DNA from 3 places in the Exiguobacterium sp. ZOR0005 genome. Region 1 is predicted to be linked to each of the others. Evidence: riboswitches for the same ligand, from Rfam matches in the RefSeq annotation. Region 1 holds a riboswitch; each other region holds the start of a gene.

What was found. A riboswitch is a leader RNA that binds a small molecule or an ion and turns the genes downstream of it on or off. The one in region 1 is predicted to bind S-adenosylmethionine.
Region 2: linked by a shared signal. The riboswitch ahead of L971_RS13385 (methionine ABC transporter ATP-binding protein) and the one ahead of L971_RS05840 (2,3-diketo-5-methylthiopentyl-1-phosphate enolase) in region 1 are both predicted to bind S-adenosylmethionine.
Region 3: linked by a shared signal. The riboswitch ahead of metK (methionine adenosyltransferase) and the one ahead of L971_RS05840 (2,3-diketo-5-methylthiopentyl-1-phosphate enolase) in region 1 are both predicted to bind S-adenosylmethionine.

Annotation. Positions count from the first base shown of each region.
Region 1 is NZ_JTLB01000013.1:96,064-100,252, reverse strand. Features, by position in the region: gene mtnA (S-methyl-5-thioribose-1-phosphate isomerase) at 1-757, opposite strand, end outside; gene mtnK (S-methyl-5-thioribose kinase) at 754-1,908, opposite strand; SAM riboswitch class I at 1,990-2,093, opposite strand; SAM riboswitch class I at 2,299-2,401, shown strand; gene L971_RS05840 (2,3-diketo-5-methylthiopentyl-1-phosphate enolase) at 2,473-3,627, shown strand; gene L971_RS05835 (2-hydroxy-3-keto-5-methylthiopentenyl-1-phosphate phosphatase) at 3,624-4,189, shown strand, end outside.
Region 2 is NZ_JTLB01000031.1:86,982-91,170, reverse strand. Features, by position in the region: gene gcvH (glycine cleavage system protein GcvH) at 1-376, shown strand, start outside; gene L971_RS13395 (PTS transporter subunit IIC) at 419-1,471, opposite strand; gene L971_RS13390 (thioredoxin family protein) at 1,656-1,913, shown strand; SAM riboswitch class I at 2,368-2,473, shown strand; gene L971_RS13385 (methionine ABC transporter ATP-binding protein) at 2,552-3,580, shown strand; gene L971_RS13380 (methionine ABC transporter permease) at 3,570-4,189, shown strand, end outside.
Region 3 is NZ_JTLB01000031.1:22,898-27,086, reverse strand. Features, by position in the region: gene L971_RS13085 (S9 family peptidase) at 1-478, shown strand, start outside; gene pckA (phosphoenolpyruvate carboxykinase (ATP)) at 512-2,083, opposite strand; SAM riboswitch class I at 2,400-2,519, shown strand; gene metK (methionine adenosyltransferase) at 2,650-3,858, shown strand; gene L971_RS13070 (hypothetical protein) at 3,901-4,189, opposite strand, start outside.

The DNA.
Region 1 (4,189 bases):
CGGCGAGTTGGAGCGTGCCGATCTTGTTGGCGACGTGACCCGTCCGCGTGATGCGGTCGGCCCCGACGATGATCGCGTCGACGCCTTTCGCTTGAATCGTCCATGCGGCCATATTGTCGGTGATGAGCGTGACATCGATATCGGCCTGGTCGAGCTCCCAGACTGTGAGACGGGCCCCTTGGAGAAGCGGTCGCGTCTCACAGGCGAAGACGTTGAATGTGACGCCTTGCTCTTTACCGACATAAAACGGGGCAAGTGCCGTACCGTAACGTGACGTCGCGATGGCACCGGCGTTGCAGATCGTCAAGATGTTCCCACCTGCCGGTAATACCGTCAGTGCGTGCTCACCGATAGAGCGATATGTGTCGACGTCGCGGTCATATAACGCAACGGCACGTCGTTCGATTTCCCCGGCAATCTGTTCAAAATCGTCCCCGACGTTCAGCTCGAGGAGCGACTCGATCACATTTTGAAGGTTGACCGCCGTCGGCCGTGTCGCGATCAAGCGGCGTCCGACGATTTCAAGGCGACGCGTGAAATCCGGGTCGTCGACTAATCGTCCTGCCTCTTTCGCCAAGACGAACGCCCCGAAGTACGCGATCGCCGGTGCGCCTCGGACTTGGAGTGTCTCAATCGCACGTTCGGCTTCTTCGAGCGTCTCGATCGTCACGTAACGCGCCTCGTGCGGAAGGAGCGTCTGATCTAAAAGGACCAGCTCATGGGTCGATGCGTCGAAACGAATGTTTTGGACGGTCATACGCGCACCCCCGAGAGGAGTGCCACGAGGTCGTCAATCGAATCGACGGTGTGCCGCTCTTTGATGAGGGTGGCGCCGAGGGCGAGCGCATCACGTTTTCGCTCGAGACGGGCCACTTCGGGTAACGTCTCGAGGTCCGCGACGCCGGCGAGGCCGATGGCGCGGCGGATGAGCTCGCAACCGGCGTAGCCGATCGTGTCGCTGAAGATTGTTCCGAGCAAGTCGTCGACGTACCCTTCCGTATTGAACGGCTCGACGGCGCTCGTGAAGTTGTGACGGAACGTCTTCTCGAACGTCTCCCAGACGGTGAGGACGTCGGTGAACCGTTCGAACCGCTTGAGCGGATCGTGGAACGTCGCAAGCGTCAAATGAGCGATGATTTGACCGACGTCAAAACCGAACGGTCCGTAAAACGCGAACTCCGGGTCGATGATTTTCGTTTCCTGTGACGTCGCGAAGATGCTGCCGGTATGTAAGTCGCCGTGAAGCAAGGCGTCATGTTTCGTGACGAACCCGACTTTCAGTTTTGCCACTTCGACTTTCAGCGCCTTGTCTTGCCACAAACGCTCGACGTCCGGGCGAAGCTCCGCCTCGATGTTGTTCGATTCGGCATCTTTATACGGGTCGGTGAAGATGAGTTTTTCTGTGATGTCGCACAGTTCCGGGTTGTAATACTCCCGCTCTTTTCGTTTCTTTTCGATTGGTCCGGCCGCATAGTCGGACGTGACAAACAGCGTCTCCCCTAAAAACTCGCCGACGTGACGGGCCAGCTCCGGATACGTCTTCCCTTCGAGATAACCGGTGCGGACGATATCATATTCAGACAAATCCTCTAAAATCGTGTAGGCGAGGGCGCGGTCGCTCCCGATCACTCGTGGTACGAATCGTGGAACGACTTCAGCGAACTCCCGAAGCGCCAACTGCTCGATCCAGGCCCGCTCGAGCGTGAGCGGCCAGCTCTCCCCGACGACTTTCGCGTACGGGAGCGCTTGCTTCACGATCAAACTCGTCTCGCCTTGACGAATGCGAAAGACGAGGTTCAAGTTGCCGTCACCGATCTCTTCACACTGGGCGATTCCCTCTTCCTCGATCAATCCGAGTGCCCGGACGTGCTCGACGATGGTCTGTTCTGTAAATGGTTGATATGCCATGATTGTTTCCCCTTTCGGTATGATTCCCACAAAAAAAGCCCCTTTCTCCGCGAGAAAGAGGCACACCCAAATTGGTTGTTCCTCTCATCTTTCAGACGTCTGTCTGGTGGATGTAGCACCGTGCCTTACTGGTCGGTTGCTGCGGCGTCATCGGGCCAATTCCCTCTGCCAACTCGCGATAAGAGTGTCGTATTCGATTGTGTGAACGTGTTGTGATGAATATTACGGACTGTGCGCCATGCTTGTCAACGACGATTTGTGACGAGCCGACCCACTTTTTCTTTGCATATATGGAAACAACTTTCAAAAATAATTTTTTTCAAAAAAAGGAATTGACGCTGTGACGATTCTGTGCAAAAATTCAATTAAATTTCACAACTTCAAATCATATTCTTATCAAGAGCAGACGGAGGGGACAAGCCCGATGATGTCGCAGCAACCGACCCGATTGGGCACGGTGCTAATTCTTGCAGCGTAAGCTGAGAGATAAGAGTTCATTTTTTTATGATGACCTCTTGCCTCGGCATGGGGTCATTTTTTGTGTGACCGGAAGGAGGAACGACCATGGGCATCATTGCCACTTATGAAATCAACCGTACTGACCGCGTCGCCGATATCGCCGAGAAAATCGCGCTCGAATTGACCGTCGGCACGTGGACAGACTTGCCCCATTTAGAACGACAACAGTTACAGGCGTACCGCGGCGAGGTCGTCTCGACGTCCCATACAGACGCGACGAGCCGGTTCACGATCCGGTACCCGATTGAAAACGTCAGTCCTGACTTCTCGTCGATATTGACGACGACGTTTGGGAAACTGTCACTCGATGACTCGGTCCGTTTGATTGATTTCGAGCTACCTGCATCACTTTCAGCCGACTTCCCTGGCGCCAAGTTCGGTGTCGACGGGATTCGCGACCAGCTCGGCGTCGACGATCGCCCGCTCGTCATGAGCATCTTTAAAGGCGTCATCGGACGGGACTTACAGTTTTTAGAACAGCAACTGCGCGACCAGCTCGCCGGTGGCATCGACATCGTCAAAGACGACGAGATCTTGTACGACAATCCGCTCACCCCTTCGCTTGAGCGAGCGCGCATCGGCGCATCCGTGATTCAAGAACACTTCAACACGACGGGAAAACGCGCACTGTATGCGGTCACGCTGAGCGGCCCGGTGTTCGGGTTGCGCGACCAAGCACGCCGCTTGATCGAGGCGGGCGCGACGGCACTGTTGTTCAACGTCTATACATACGGACTCGATGCACTCCGGGAGCTGGCGAAAGATCCCGCCATCCGTGTCCCGATTTTGGCGCATCCGGCGTTCGCCGGTGCCTTGACCGGGTCAATCAGCCACTCGCTTTTGCTCGGTAAATTCATTCGTCTCGCCGGTGCCGACTTGACGCTGTTCCCGTCCCCTTACGGCTCGCTCGCGACACCTCCAGACGAGGCGTTCGCGATTCGCGATTTCAGTGCCAAACCGCACTGGTCGAAGCCGATCTTACCGGTCCCGTCGGCCGGGATTCACCCGGGGCTCGTCGAAGACATCATCCGCGACTTCGGTACGGACGTCGTCATCAACGCCGGCGGCGGCATTCACGGTCATCCGGACGGCGCCGCTGCCGGTGCCCGCGCCTTCCGACAAGCGATCGAGCAGGCGCTCGGGCAGACCGGTCGAACGGATGCACTCGATGCCGCACTCAAGGTGTGGTCGACGCGATGACGGTCCATATCCTCTGTGACTTTGACGGGACGATCACAGCCGAGGACAACATCATCGCCCTCATGAAGGCGTTCGCCCCACCGGAATGGCACGCCATCAAAGAGGATGTGCTCGCCCAACACATTTCGATCCGGGCAGGCGTCGGTCAGATGTTTCACTTGTTGCCGAGTGCCGAGAAGACGGCGTATCGCGACTATTTGGTAGGACATATTCAACTCCGGCCCGGATTCGTTCACTTTTTGGAAGAAGTTCGTCAAAACGAGTGGCAGTTTGACGTCGTCAGCGGCGGGATGGACTTTTTCGTCCATCCGATTTTAAGCGGGCACGTTGACCCGGACCACATCTACTGCAACGTCGCCGATTTCTCCGCGGAGACGGTACGCATCGACTGGCCGCATGCTTGCGATGCGTCTTGTACGAACGATTGTGGTTGCTGCAAACCGACAATCGCCCGTCGCATCGTCAATCCTGATGATCGCTTGATTGTCATCGGTGACTCGGTGACCGACTTCGAGATCGCCAAGCAGGCCGACTTCGTCTACGCTCGCGGACAGCTCATCAC
Region 2 (4,189 bases), on a different contig from region 1:
AGTACCTGCCAATTTACGTTATTCAAAAGAACACGAATGGGTTGAAGTGAACGGAAGCGTGGCCCGCATCGGGATCACAGATTTCGCACAAAGCGAACTCGGGGACATCGTGTTCGTCGAACTTCCTGAAATCGGGGGCACGATCCTAATCGATGAGCCGTTCGGATCGGTCGAGTCGGTCAAGACGGTCTCAGAGCTTTACGCACCAATCTCTGGGAAAATCACAGCGGTGAACGAATCACTCGCCGATTCACCAGAACTCGTCAACGAAGCACCGTTCGAAGGCGCTTGGATGATTGAAGTCGAATTGAATGACGCATCAGACGTCGACAAGCTCATGTCGGCCGAAGAATATGAAGCGATGATTCAAGGCTAAACAAAACCCGGTTTCTCTTCACGAGAAGCCGGGTTTTATCGTTCATTCGAAATCGAGGCGGTAATGTTCCGGGCGGATGAGCGGCGTCCGGTTGAACAATTTGAAGAAGAAGACACCGAGCGCGATCGGGATGAGACCGAACAAGACGATGACGAGCAAGACGTTGAAGAGCGCGAAGCCGCCTGGCATCAAATGAAGCGCATTGATCGGTCCGATGAGCCCCGAGACACCGAACCCGGCACTGATCGGGGTGCCTTCAATGCGGAGGATACCGGCGAGCGCTCCGAGGATGGCCGCGTTCGCGAGCACCGGCAGCATCATGATGGGACGACGGATGAAGTTCGCCATCTGGATTTTCGGTGACCCGAGGAAGTGGGCGATCGACGTGCCGGTCGCATTCATCTGCCATCCGGCGATGGCGAGCCCGAAACCGGCTGCGACGACACCGAGGTTGGCTGCGCCGGCCGCGACGCCGGATAGACTGATCGCCGTCGCGATCCCGACCGTCGAGATCGGGGAGACGATGATGAGTGAGAACGCCATCGCGATCAAGATACCCATGACGACCGGCTGGAGTTCGGTCATCGTCATGATAATCGTCCCGACGTACGTCGTGATCTGTGAGATGTACGTGAGCAGGAACGAGCCGATGCCTCCGGCGACGACGATGACCGTCATCGGCAAGACGAGTACCGTGTATGTCTTCAAGCGCGGTGCCAGCTGCATGACGAGATACGTCGCAAGCGCTGCCGTGACACCGGCTGTGATGACGTCACCGATACCAGCCATGAGGAAGGCTCCCTCTTCGATGCGGATGGCGCCGCTGCCGACGTGTGTCGCGATCCCGATCGTTCCGGCCTCGAGCGCCGTGCGTCCGAACTGCATGGCGACGGCGACACCGATGATGACGGGGAGGAGGCGCATCGCGATCGTCGTCGCGTCTAAGATGAACTGGAGCGACGGAAAATACGGCAAGATGGCTTTCGTCAATTCACCGAGCAATGCGCTCGGAATGAGGGCGATCAAAATGGCAAGGCTGAGTCCGTTCAATACGTTCATCAAGAACTGTTTTCCGGTAAGTCGTTCTTCCGTCATGTCTTCTTCACCTATCCTTCTCTTTTACTGTTATGTACAAAAGCATTAAAGTTATTGACCATACTATGCCTCTTTCGGGTGCACGTCAACCAGAAAAATGGAAGTATTCAGAATTTTTTCAAAACGAGCACAACTTTTGAATGTCTGGCCGAAGCTTTTTATAATCAGTAGAGAGGTGAGAAAAATGATTACAGACGGATTGTTATATATATACGCCCCGATGTGTGGAACATGCGCCGTGGCCGAGCGGATGCTCGCGGTCGTCGAGGCGGTCGACCCGACACTCGAGATTGAAAAGCACGATGCCAACTTTATCCCGAACGAGTTAGAAGCGTACCAAGTGAAGAGTATACCGGCGCTGTTGAAGCTTGAAGACGGCCAAGTCCGAGACCGATTGTACGCGTTTCAAAACGTGCAGCACGTCCTATCTTTCGTCAAGTAAGATGGGAACATTAGAATAATCTGAAAATTTTAAATAATCAGTTGACACAGAAAGTTCACGAATGGTATATTCATTACAACATCTTACTTGAACACAAAAATAGGACGCGATTTACTCGCGATCAAGACGTTCTCACATCGCCGAACCACTCGCTTACGCGATTTTAAGTGGACCTTCCCTTCGATTGTCCCCCAAAAAAATCAAGCGAAGGAATACCGACCGCGTAACCGTTCGGTACATGTGAGGATCGGGTGATCGACGAGCGAAATCCCCCATATTAAGGATGAATGCTCTGATCGGGCAAAAGGGGTTCATCTATGGGTTGTCCTTCCTGTGACTCAAGGTGCTACGTTCTGTGTCGTCTTCGGACGGCACCTTTTTTTATTTTTTCGCATAAAATAGTTTGACATGAAAATAATGTGTCGCTATGATAAAGCTAATCGAATAAACAACACTCTTATCAAGAGAGGCTGAGGGACTGGCCCTATGACGCCCAGCAACCGCGGAGCAATCCGAAATGGTGCTAATTCCAGCAAGGTGAGAACCTTGGAAGATGAGAGCAATCGTTGTCCGTACCGATAAAGTACGCACGTTTGCTCAAACGTGCGTACTTTTTTTGTTGTCAGGAGGGAAAGGGATTGATTCAACTACGCAATGTGGCCAAATGGTTCGACACGAAGAACGGTCGAGTCCAGGCGGTCGATGATGTGTCGCTTACAATCGAAAGCGGCGAAATTTTTGGAATAATCGGATATTCAGGGGCAGGGAAGTCGACGCTCATTCGACTCCTCAACCGTCTCGAGTCGCCATCGAGCGGCTCGATCGAGGTGGCAGGGAGCGAACTGACGAAGCTGAGCCCGAAAGAGTTACGCGGGGTACGTAAAAACGTCTCGATGGTGTTTCAGCACTTCAATCTTCTCTGGTCGCGCACGGTCGCTGAGAACATCAGCTTCCCGCTCGAGCTGATTGGTGTACCGGCGAGCGAGCGCAAGCGCCGCGTCGAAGAACTCGTCGATCTCGTCGGATTGACGGGACGAGAAGACAGCTATCCGTCCCAACTGTCGGGCGGTCAAAAGCAGCGAGTCGGGATTGCCCGTGCGCTCGCTACGAATCCAGAAGTGCTCCTCTGCGATGAAGCGACGAGCGCGCTCGACCCGAAGACGACTGACTCGATTCTCGAGTTGCTCGTCAGCATCAACAAGAAACTCGGACTGACGATCGTGCTCATCACGCACGAGATGCACGTCATCCAAAAGATTTGTCACCGTGTCGCCGTCATGGAAGCGGGGAAAGTCGTCGAGATCGGTCAAGTCGCCGACGTGTTCCAACACCCGGAACAACCGATCACGAAAGAGTTCGTCAAACAGATCGGCGCCGTCGACGACATGTCGCTCACGTTCGAACATTTGAAGGCGCGCTATCCGAGCGGTCAAATCGTCAAGCTGAAGTTCTTGAACGAGACGGCCGAACAACCGATTCTCTCAGACGTCTTGAAGACGCACGATATCGGGTTCAACATCATCGGCGGGAACGTGACGCAGTCGCAAGTCGGCGCGCTCGGGACGCTATTTATTCAACTGATCGGAGAGCCGGCTGAAGTCGAGCGGGCCATCGCCTCAATCCGATCGCAGGCAGTGGAAGTGGAGGTGGAGAACGATGTTTCCTAACGTAGACTGGGAGATCATGCTCGAAGAGACGTGGCAGACGATTTATATGACGCTCGTCGCCGGTGGCGCGACGTTCGCCTTCGGTCTCGCACTCGGGATGATCCTTTATGTGACGAACGAGCCGCTCATGATGAAGAATCGGACGATTTACACGGTCGTCAGTGCGTTCGTCAACGTCTTCCGCTCGATCCCGTTCATTATTTTGATCATCTTGCTCATCCCGTTCACGAAGATCGTCGTCGGGACGATCCTCGGTTCGACGGCGGCGCTCCCGGCGCTCATTATCGGGGCAGCCCCGTTCTATGCCCGGATGGTCGAACTCGCACTTCGTGAGATCGACCGCGGTGTCATCGAGGCGGCCGAATCGATGGGTGCGACGAAATGGCAAATCATCTATAAAGTGTTGTTCCCTGAGGCACTCCCGGCCATCGTGTCGGGGATCACGGTCACACTCGTCGCGATCGTCGGTTATACGGCGATGGCAGGTGTCGTCGGCGGGGGAGGCCTCGGTAACTTGGCGTTCCTTGACGGGTTCCAGCGTTCGCGGAACGACGTGACGTTCGTCGCGACCGTCCTCATCTTAGTCATCGTCTTCGTCATCCAGTTCAT
Region 3 (4,189 bases), on a different contig from region 1:
CGGAGACGATTTAGAAGACGTGTTGTCACTTTACGACCGGGTCGAGAAGACATGCCCGACGATCCACGCCCTCGGTTTCTCGCGTGGCGGCATGATGGCGCTCTCTTTGGCCGCGGCGCGCCCGCTCACCTCTGTCACTTCATGGGCGGGGGTGACGAACTTGGCATGGACGTATGAAGAGCAGCGGACGATGCGTAAGATGCTTCGCCGCATGACCGGGGGCGACCCGGAGACGGCTAGCGAGGCGTATATCGAAAGATCACCGCTATTTAAGGAGTGGCAAGCCCCGACGCTGCTCATTCACGGTACCGACGATGAACAGGTGCGGTTGCGTCACGCGACGGCAGTCGCCGAAAAACTCGGGGCGCAAGCCGAGCTGTGGGTCGTGCCGTTCGCCCATCAACTGCCATTTTGGAAAAAGTGGGAGACGACGGAACGGGCGATGGATTGGATGATCGAGAAGACGACAAAAAAATGACTAGTGCCGCTCGAGGCACTAGTCATTTTTCTGTTAGAAGACGATCGGGCCGGCCGCGACGACCGACTCACTCGCTTTTGTGAATCGTTTGAAGTTGTCTTGGAACTTATGAGCGAGCGCTTTCGCCTCGACATCGTAACGTTCAGCGTCTTTCCACGTCTCCCGTGGATTGAGCACGTCTTGAGGCACGCCTGGGATGTCGAGCGGGATCTCCACGTTGAAAATGTCGTGCCGCATCGTCTTGACGTCACGTAGTTCACCGTTGACGGCCGCGTTCACCATCGCCCGTGTATAGGCGAGCTTCATACGCGATCCTTCTCCGTACGCGCCGCCCGTCCAGCCGGTGTTGACGAGATAGACGTCGACCTCATGCTTCTCGATCAACTTGCCGAGCATATCGGCGTAGCGCTCTGGTGCGAGCGGCAAGAACGGTGAGCCGAAGCAAGTCGAGAACGTCGCCTGCGGTTCGGTGACACCGCGCTCGGTGCCGGCCAGCTTGGACGTATATCCAGAGAGGAAGTGATACATCGCCTGTTCTTTCGTCAGCTTGCTGATTGGAGGCAACACCCCGTAAGCATCGGCCGTCAAGAAGACGATTGTGTTCGGATGACCGGCTCGCGACGGAAGCATGGCGTTATCGATGTAGTTGATCGGATATGCCGCGCGCGTGTTCTCCGTCAATGAGATGTTTTTATAGTCCGGGGACCGGTCATCGTTCAACACGACGTTCTCGATGAGTGATCCGAAGCGGATCGCATCATAGATTTGCGGTTCGTTCTCGCGTGACAAGTTGATCGTCTTCGCGTAGCAACCACCCTCGATGTTGAAGATACCGTCCGGTGACCAACCGTGCTCGTCATCCCCGATGAGGTGGCGTTCCGTGTCAGCAGAAAGCGTCGTCTTCCCAGTCCCAGACAGTCCGAAGAAGAGGGCTGTCTCATTCTCATCGTTGACGTTTGCCGAGCAATGCATCGAGAGGACGTTTTGCTCAGGCAACAGGAAGTTCATGACCGAGAAAATGGACTTCTTGATTTCGCCACCGTATTCTGTTCCCCCGATCAGAATTGTACGTTTGGCGAACGAGACGAGGATGAACGTCTCGGAGTTCGTCCCGTCAACGGCAGGATCAGCCTTATAACTCGGCGCATAGATGACCGTGAACGGGTCAAAGGCGCCTTTAGTCGGCCATTCCCGTAAGAACAACTGCTTGGCGAACAAGTTGTGCCATGCGTATTCTGTGATGGCCCGTACCGGTAACGTGTAATGTTCGTCAGCCCCGGCTGACGCCTCGAGGTAGTAGAGCTTGTCTTTCGTTTCGAGGTGGGCGAGCACTTTGTCGAGCAGTGCCGAAAACTTCTCTTCGGCGATCGGTTGGTTGACTGGACCCCAGTCGACCAAGTCGTTGCTAACTTCATCTTTCACGACGAATTTGTCCTTTGGTGACCGTCCTGTGAATTTGCCGGTACTGACGGATAAAGCCCCGTCTTTTGTCAGTACGCCTTCCCCGTTGCGAATGGCCTCTTCCACTAGTTGCGGAACCGTCAAGTTCCGTAATACATCGGCACCGTTAATTAATTCTTCGATTTTCAGGAGCGTTGTCGCCATCCCGAATCCCACCTTTCCCCTAAATAGATGTGGATGAAATAAGCATACTTCCGCGATTAATTAGTATGACGTTTTTATTATATGTGACACACTAATCAAACACAAGCGTTAATTCACTCTTTAAAGTAAGCGCTTTCTTACACTGTCATTCTAACATATTCTGTACCAGGTCATAGTACAAAAACGGAAACGGACAAAAAAATGTTTATTATTTCACAAACATAACTATTAGGAGGAATGTGAAAACTTTTACGAATTCAGTCGATACGCTTGACAGAACGGTACGGCATTTATATGATGGTCTTCGTAACGGATACTCTTATTCTGAGCGGTGGAGGGAACAAGGCCCTACGAAGCCCAGCAACCGTCCGATTTGTCAAAGTTATTCGGAAAAGGTGCTATCCTGAAGCGAAGCGTAAGCTTCGAACGATAAGAGGGTAAGGAAGAACGATTCAACCTTTCCCATTGAACGTGGCGAGAGGTTTTTTTCATTACCGTCCCAAAGCAACGCGTAAGGGGAACGAGTACCGTCCACACATCACCCTTATTATAGGAGGTTTTTCGAAATGGCAAACTTGAACCGTCGTCTTTTCACTTCGGAGTCCGTCACGGAAGGACATCCGGATAAAATTTGTGACCAAATCTCAGATGCGATTTTGGATGCGATTTTAGCTGAAGATCCAAACGCCCGCGTTGCGGCTGAGACATCTGTCACGACAGGTCTCGTGCTTGTAGCAGGTGAGATCACAACATCAACTTACGTGGATATCCCGAAAGTTGTTCGTGAAACAGTTCGTGAGATTGGCTACACACGCGCGAAATATGGTTTCGACGCAGAGACATGTGCTGTTTTGACGTCAATCGACGAGCAATCAGTCGATATCGCTCAAGGTGTCGACCAAGCACTCGAAGCACGTGAAGGTCAGATGACCGAAGAAGAACTCGACGCAATCGGCGCCGGAGACCAAGGTCTCATGTTCGGTTATGCGACGAAAGAGACACCGGAACTCATGCCGCTTCCGATCTCGATCGCACACAAACTGTCACGCCGTTTGGCGGAAGTCCGCAAGAACGGTACACTCGCTTACCTTCGTCCAGATGGTAAGACGCAAGTGACAGTCGAATACGACGAAGCGAACAACCCGGTCCGCATCGATACGATCGTCATCTCGACACAACACGCTGAAGACATCACGCTCGAGCAAATTCAAGCGGATCTTAAGAAACACGTCATCGATGCAGTCATCCCGACTGAGCTCATCGATGCCGATACGAAATATTTCATCAACCCGACTGGCCGTTTCGTAATTGGTGGGCCACAAGGTGATGCAGGTCTTACAGGACGTAAGATCATCGTCGATACGTACGGTGGTTACGCTCGTCACGGTGGCGGCGCGTTCTCTGGTAAAGATCCTACAAAAGTTGACCGTTCAGCAGCATACGCGGCTCGTTACGTGGCGAAAAACCTCGTCGCAGCTGGCCTTGCTGACAAAGCGGAAGTCCAACTCGCGTACGCGATCGGTGTCGCTCACCCTGTATCGATCGCGGTCGATACGTTCGGCACTGGTAAATTGAGCGAGACAGAGCTCGTTGAACTCATCCGTGAGAACTTCGACCTCCGTCCGGCCGGCATCATCAAGATGCTCGACCTTCGTCGCCCAATCTACAAGCAGACGGCAGCTTACGGCCACTTCGGTCGTACGGACGTTGAACTCCCATGGGAGCAAACGGACAAAGCAGCGGTGCTTGAAGAAGGCGCGAAACGCTTCGCTTAACCAAATGAAAGACGACCTTTCTCGTGAAAGGTCGCCTTTTTTTTATGATTTTGATGTTTGGTCAGTCGATGTACCGTCTTGTCCGAGCGCGGTATCTTTCGCCTCGACGACTTTCTCGCCGATGTCTTGCAAGTCGGCTCTTGCTTCTTGCGCCGTTTCGACGACTTTATTCACGTCTTGCTTGACCGTCTCGGCTTCACCGGCGACTTTCTCGTACACGTTTTGTACGTCTGTCGCGACTTCTTGGATGATGCCTGAGGCGGATTTCACTTGATCGATCACTTGTGACGCTTTACCGGCCGGATCTTCTTTCACCGTGTCGACGAGTCCA